2 regions of the Streptomyces sp. NPDC059989 genome follow, and region 1 is predicted to be linked to the other one. Evidence: riboswitches for the same ligand, from Rfam matches in the RefSeq annotation. Region 1 holds a riboswitch; the other holds the start of a gene.
The links. Region 1 has a riboswitch for S-adenosylmethionine ahead of ACFWBN_RS35400 (aminotransferase class V-fold PLP-dependent enzyme). Riboswitches for the same ligand answer to the same signal wherever they lie in the genome.

Region 1 (3,398 bases):
CGGCGCGGACGAACCGCTCGACGTGCTCGTCAGGGGTGCCGGCACCGAAGCTGACGCGGATGGCGTTGAGGGAGCGCTCGCCGGGCGCCGCCTCGGGCGCTCCGCATTCGCCCTGGGCCTGCGGCTCGCTGCCGAGCAGGGTGCGGACCAGCGGGTGGGCGCAGAAGAGGCCGTCGCGGACGCCGATCCCGTACTCGGCCGAGAGGGCGGCCGCGAAGTGGGAGCTGTTCCAGCCGTCCACCACGAAGGAGATGACGCCCACGCGCGGGGCGTCGTCGCCGAAGAGGGACAGGACGCGGACCGCCGGAACCTCGGCCAGGCCCTCGCGGACCTTGGCGATGAGGTGCCGCTCGCGGGCGACCAGGGAGTCGAAGCCCGCCTCGGAGAGGGCCCGGCAGGCGGAGGCGATGGAGTAGACGCCGATGACGTTCGGGGAGCCGGCCTCGTGGCGGGCGGCGGTGGTGTGCCACTCGACGTCCACGCCGCCGTCCTCGCGGCGGGCGACCTTGCGGGAGGCGCCGCCGCCCGCGAGGTACGGCTCGGCCTGCTGCAGCCAGTCCGCGCGGCCCGCGAGCACGCCCGAGCCGAAGGGGGCGTAGAGCTTGTGCCCGGAGAAGGCGACCCAGTCCACGTCCAGGTCCTGGACCGAGACGGGGTGGTGCGGGGCGAGCTGGGCGGCGTCCAGGACGATCCGCGCGCCGTGGGCGTGCGCGGCGGCGGCGAGTTCCTTGACCGGCCACAGCTCGCCGGTGACGTTGGAGGCACCGGTGACGCAGACCAGGGCCGGGCCGTACGGCTCGCGGTCGGCGAGCGCCCGCTCCAGGGTGGCGACGGCCTCGTCCGGGGTGCGGGGGGCGTTGAGGTAGGTGACCTGCGCGTTCGTCCAGGGCAGCAGCGAGGCGTGGTGCTCGGTCTCGAAGACGAACACCTGGCAGCCGGCCGGGAGTACGGCGGCGAGCAGGTTGAGGGAGTCGGTGGTGGACCGGGTGAAGACGACCTGGTCGGAAGGGCGGCAGTCGAGGAACTCGGCGACCGTGGCCCGGCTCTGCTCGAAGAGGTCGGTGGAGAGCTGCGAGAGGTAGCCGGCGCCGCGGTGCACGCTGCCGTAGTACGGGGCGTAGGCGGCCACGTCGTCCCAGACCCGCTGGAGGGCCGGGGCGCTGGCCGCGTAGTCGAGGGCCGCGTAGGTGACCTCGCCGCCGGTGACGAGCGGGACGGTGACGTCCCGGCCGAGGACCGGCAGCGGCTCGGCACAGGCGGCGTCGGAGGTGGCGGCGGCGGCAGCAGTGGTGGTGGCGACGGCGGCGTTCAGGGCAGCGGACATGGCGGATTCTCCCGGCAGGCAGGTCTGAATGGCTTCGGTGTGCCCGTACGCGGGTACGACTCGGCGGCGGCCGACGACCGGGGTACGGGGGGCCTCGGACCGATCCGGGGTACACGGAAGTGACCCTGGTCCGAGGGTTGAAGAAGGGGCTGAGTCGCCCTATCGCATTCGCTTGCTCACGGAAACGCTCCTCGAGAGACCAGGACCCCTGGTGTCGAGGGATCCGCGCTTGCCGTAGGCCTTGCTGCCTACGACCTGGTCATCACCCGGGGCACCCCGCCACGGAAGGAGGGTTGCCGGACAGCAAGCCGGGGCCTAAACGCTGTCACTCGTGACCTGGTCAGCATCCTGCCACATGATCCCCCCGGCGCAAGACCCCGGTCCGAATGGCGGACCGGGGTCTTGACTCAAAACGATCACACGGAATCAGGCACTCCGGGCGTGCTACGCGTTGCTCGCCGCCACCCAGCGCTCCAGCGCCGCCCGCGCCGCACCCGAGTCGATCGACTCCGCCGCACGGGCGATGCCGGCGGCGAGCTGCTCCTCCAGGGTGCCCGTACCCGGGTCCAGCGCCACCAGCGCCGCCGCCGAGTTCAGCAGCACCGCGTCGCGGACCGGGCCCGTCTCGCCGGCCAGCAGGCGGCGGGCCACGTCGGCGTTGAACGAGGGGTCCCCGCCGCCCAGGGCGGACACGTCCACCAGCGGGATGCCCACGTCGCGCGGGTCGAAGGACTGCTCCGAGACCTTGCCGTCGCGGACCCACCAGACGCGCGAGGTCGCCGTCGTGGTCAGCTCGTCCAGGCCGTCGTCGCCGCGGAAGACCAGCGCGGACGAACCCCGCTCGGCGAGCACGCCCGCCACGATCGGGGCCACCCGGGCGTCGGCGACACCGGTGGCCTGGGCCCGTACCCGGGCCGGGTTGGTCAGCGGGCCGAGGAAGTTGAAGGTGGTGCGGATGCCCAGCTCCTTGCGCGCGGCTGCCACGTGCCGCAGCGCCGGGTGGAACTTCACGGCGAAGCAGAAGGTGATGCCGGCCTCCTCGGCGACCTGCACGACCCGCTCCGGGGTGAGGTTGAGGTTGACGCCGAGCTTCTCCAGCACGTCCGAGGAGCCGCTCGCGGAGGACGCGGCCCGGTTGCCGTGCTTGACCACCTTCGCGCCCGTACCGGCCACCACGAGCGCCGACATCGTGGAGATGTTCACCGTTTTGGCCCCGTCGCCGCCCGTGCCGACGATGTCCACCGTCCGGCCCGGCACCTCGATGAGGTTGGCGTGCTCGTACATGGCCCGTACGAGGCCGTTGATCTCCGCGACCGTCTCCCCCTTGGCCCGCAGCGCGACCACGAAGCCGGCGATCTGGGCGTCGGTGGCCTCCCCGCGCATGATCCGGTCCATGGCCCAGGCGGTGTCGTCGGCACTCAGGTCATGGCCGGTCAGCAGGGCGTCGAGAACGCCCGGCCAGCCACGGGCCGCCACGCTGTCGCCGCCTGCCGGGGTCACAACGTTCATGGTCCGCTCCTGCTGCTTGTCAAGGTTTCCACGTCGAATGGGAAGGGCTTCAGCCTATCCAGCCCAGGAGACGGCAAAGAGCCCCGTCCAGACACTGGACGGGGCTCTCGCCGTGGCGACACCAGGACTGACCGAAATCAATCCCTCATGCGGTCGTGCGGGAGATCAGTGGTGGCCGTGGCCGCTCTGGATCTCCTTGTACTCCTCCACCGTGGGCTTCGGGATCTGGGTGTTCTCCCCGTAGAAGCCCTTGCTGAGCTTCGCGCGGAGCTTCTCCATGGCCTTCACCTTGCGCTCGACACCGTTCTCGTCGACCGTCGGGCCGATCTCGATCGGCTTGTACTGCTCGTGCGCGGTGAGCTTGTGCAGCTGGCCCTGCGGCAGCGCCTCGTGGATCTCGACGAACTCACCGTGCGGCAGACGCTTGATGATGCCGGTCTCGCGACCGTGCAGCACCTTGTCGTGGTCCCGGCGCTGGAGGCCGAGGCAGATCCGCTTGGTGATCACGAAGGCGATGACCGGTCCGACGAAGAAGCCGATCCGCGCGAACCAGGTGATCGAGTTG
Region 2 (3,398 bases), on a different contig from region 1:
CCAGGCCGGCGGCGCGGAACGCGTCCAGGCTCGGGCGGATCGTGGCGGTCTGGCCGCTGTCCGCGGCCACCGCCTCCAGGGTCTTCAGGCCGTCGCCGGTGTTCAGGACGACGGTGGTCAGCGTCGGGTCGAGCTGCCCGTTCTCGATGAGCTTCTTCGTGACGCCGACGGTCACGCCGCCCGCGGTCTCGGCGAAGATGCCCTCGGCCTGCGCGAGGATCTTGATGGCCTCGACGACCTGCTCGTCGGTGACGTCCTCGACGTAGCCGCCGGTGCGGCGCGCGATGTCCAGGACGTACGGGCCGTCCGCCGGGTTGCCGATGGCGAGGGACTTGGCGATGGTGTTCGGCTTCTGCGGGCGGACCACGTCGTGGCCGGCCTTGAAGGCGGTGGACACCGGGGAGCAGCCCTCGGCCTGGGCGCCGAAGATCTTGTAGGGCTTGTCCTCGACGAGGCCGAGCTTGATCAGCTCCTGCAGACCCTTGTCGATCTTCGTCAGCTGGGAGCCGGACGCGATCGGGATGACGATCTGGTCGGGCAGCTGCCAGCCGAGCTGCTCGCAGATCTCGTAGGCCAGGGTCTTGGAGCCCTCGCCGTAGTACGGGCGCAGGTTGACGTTGACGAAGCCCCAGCCCTCGCCCAGCGGGTCGCCGATGAGCTCCGAGCAGAAGCGGTTGACGTCGTCGTAGTTGCCTTCGATGCCGACGAGGTCGCCACCGTAGACACCGGCCATGACGACCTTGCCCTGCTCCAGGTCGTGCGGGATGAACACGCAGGAGCGGAAACCGGCGCGGGCGGCCGCGGCGCCGACGGCGCCGGCCAGGTTGCCGGTGGAGGAGCAGGACAGGGTGGTGAAGCCGAAGGCGCGGGCGGCCTCGACGGCGATGGCCACGACGCGGTCCTTGAAGGAGTGCGTCGGGTTGCCGGAGTCGTCCTTGACGTAGAGCTTGCCGGTGACCCCGAGCTCCTTGGCCAGGTTCTCCGCGTCCACGAGCTTGGTGAAGCCGGGGTTCAGGCTCGGCTTGGAGGCCACGTCCGCGGGGACGGGCAGCAGCGGCGCGTAGCGCCAGATGTTGTTGGGGCCGGCCTCGATCGCGGCGCGCAGCGCCTCGGGGTCTCCGAGGGGGAGGTCGTAGGCGACTTCCAGCGGTCCGAAACATTCGGCGCACGCGAAGATGGGGCCGAGCTCGAAGCGGGTACCGCACTCGCGACAGGAAAGGCCGGTGGCAGGTCCGAGATCAACAGAGGTGGCGACAGTCTGTGCAGCCATGATGGCGAGGCCCTTTCTCCTCATCTTCCCCATGGCGCACTTCGCCATGAGACGGAATTGGCACCTTCCCTAGCCGGGGACCTCGCTGACGTCGCTGACGTGCGATCGCGAGAACCGACTGGAGGGTTGCCGGGGCTTCAACGGGCCGTGTCCCTCTGCCCCTCTGGATGAGCGGTATGGCACCGGCACACGCGCTCTATGGCGCGCCGGTGCGTTTGTTCGCGAGGACCCCCGGCATGCGGTGGTCCTTCGCGTTGTTCAAGACTGTAACCGAAGGGCCGGGCGGTTGAGACAGCCGTCCGAACCGCGAGATGGATCACTTTTCGGTCAAACCGACCGCGCGGCAGGCCAACCAAGGTGCAAGGAGTCCGAGAGTGCTGGAAGAGGTGGAGCGCTGGCTGGCCGACCGCTCCTGGGCCGCCGCCGACCGACCGCTCGACCAGCTGCTGGACCGGAAACGGGCGGCTGGGACCACGGTCAGCGTGGTGCTGCCCGCGCTCGACGAGGAGGCGACCGTCGGCGGGATCGTCGAGGTCATCCGGCGCGAGCTGATGGAGGGACTGCCGGTCCCCCTGGTGGACGAGCTGATAGTCATCGACTCCGGTTCGGCCGACCGGACGGCGGAGGTGGCGGCGAAGGCCGGCGCCCGCGTGGTGCACCGCGACGAGATCCTGCCGCGCATCCCGGCGCTGCCCGGCAAGGGCGAGGTGCTGTGGCGCTCCCTGCTGGCGGCCACCGGGGAGATCGTCTGCTTCGTCGACGCCGACCTGCGGGACTTCTCGTCCTCCTTCGTCTCCGGGATCGTGGGGCCGCTGCTGACCGACCCGGAGGTGCAGTTCGTCAAGGCGATGTACGACCGCCCGCTGGGCGACGCCCCCGGCCAGGGCGGCCGGGTGACGGAGCTGGTGGCGCGCCCCCTCCTCAACCTCCATTGGCCGCAGCTCGCCGGTTTCGTCCAGCCGCTGGGCGGCGAGTACGCCGTACGCCGCTCCCTGCTGGAGCGGCTGCCGTTCCCCGTCGGGTACGGCGTGGAGCTGGGCCTGCTGGTCGACGCGCTGCACACGGTCGGGCTGGACGCGCTGGCCCAGGTGGACGTGGGCGTACGGGTCCACCGCCATCAGGACGGGCAGGCGCTGGGCCGGATGGCCGCGGCGATCTACCGGACCGCCCAGGTGCGGCTCTCGCGCGGGCACCTCGTACGGCCGGAGCTGACGCAGTTCGAACGGGGGCCCGAGGGGTTCGTGCCGCGGACGTACCCGGTGGACACCGAGGAGCGGCCGCCGATGCTGGGGATCAAGGAGTACGCGCTGCGTCGCGTGGCGTGAGCTTTCGCATGGTTTGAGCGGGAGCGGGCCGGGCTAGGTTGGCCGCATGGCTTCTCAGGTACTCGTTGCAGCGAACCGCGGCCCGCTCTCGTACGCCCTCGCCGCCGACGGCACGCTCAGTGCCCGTCGCGGCGGGGGCGGTCTCGTCTCCGGACTCTCCGCCGCCCTCGCGGAACAGCCGGAGGCGCTGTGGATCTGCGCGGCCCTCTCGGACGCGGACCGGGAGGCGGTCCACCGGGGCGTCGCCGAGCCCGGTGTCCGGATGCTGGACATCGATCCCACGGTGTACGACGACGCGTACAACGGCATCGCGAACTCGGTGCTCTGGTTCACCCACCACCACCTGTACGACATCCCGCGCGAGCCGGTCTTCGACGCGGAGTTCCGGCGCCGGTGGGCCTCGTACGTGGCGTACAACCGGGCTTTCGCGCAGGCGCTGGCCGAGGAGGCGGCGGAGGGTGCCTGCGTCCTGGTGCAGGACTACCACCTGGCGCTGGTCCCGGGGCAGCTGCGGGAGCTGCGGCCGGACCTGCGGATCGGGCACTTCACGCACACGCCGTGGGCGTCGTACGAGTTCCTGCGGATGCTGCCGGACGACATCCGGTCGGAGCTGATGTGGGGGATGCTCGGGGCGGACGTGGTGGGCTTCCACACCTGGGCGTGGGCGCAGACCTTCATGGGCGCGGCTCAGCTGGACGACGAGCGGGGCATCGCCGAGCCGGCGATGCCGGCGGGGTCGGGCGGGGAGCGGTACGTCCGCAAGACCCCGTGGGGCCCGGTGCGGCACAAGAGGACGGACGTGG

Region 2: it holds a riboswitch for S-adenosylmethionine, as region 1 does, so the genes downstream of both, thrC (threonine synthase) here and ACFWBN_RS35400 (aminotransferase class V-fold PLP-dependent enzyme) in region 1, are expected to answer to the same signal.

What each region holds. Positions count from the first base shown of each region.
Region 1 covers NZ_JBHWUO010000067.1:11,021-14,418, reverse strand. The annotation lists gene ACFWBN_RS35400 (aminotransferase class V-fold PLP-dependent enzyme) at 1-1,324, opposite strand, end outside; SAM riboswitch class IV at 1,545-1,661, opposite strand; gene trpD (anthranilate phosphoribosyltransferase) at 1,769-2,833, opposite strand; gene ACFWBN_RS35390 (cytochrome bc complex cytochrome b subunit) at 2,999-3,398, opposite strand, start outside.
Region 2 covers NZ_JBHWUO010000032.1:43,248-46,645, reverse strand. The annotation lists gene thrC (threonine synthase) at 1-1,294, opposite strand, end outside; SAM riboswitch class I at 1,288-1,444, opposite strand; gene ACFWBN_RS26275 (glucosyl-3-phosphoglycerate synthase) at 1,645-2,595, shown strand; gene ACFWBN_RS26270 (trehalose-6-phosphate synthase) at 2,642-3,398, shown strand, end outside.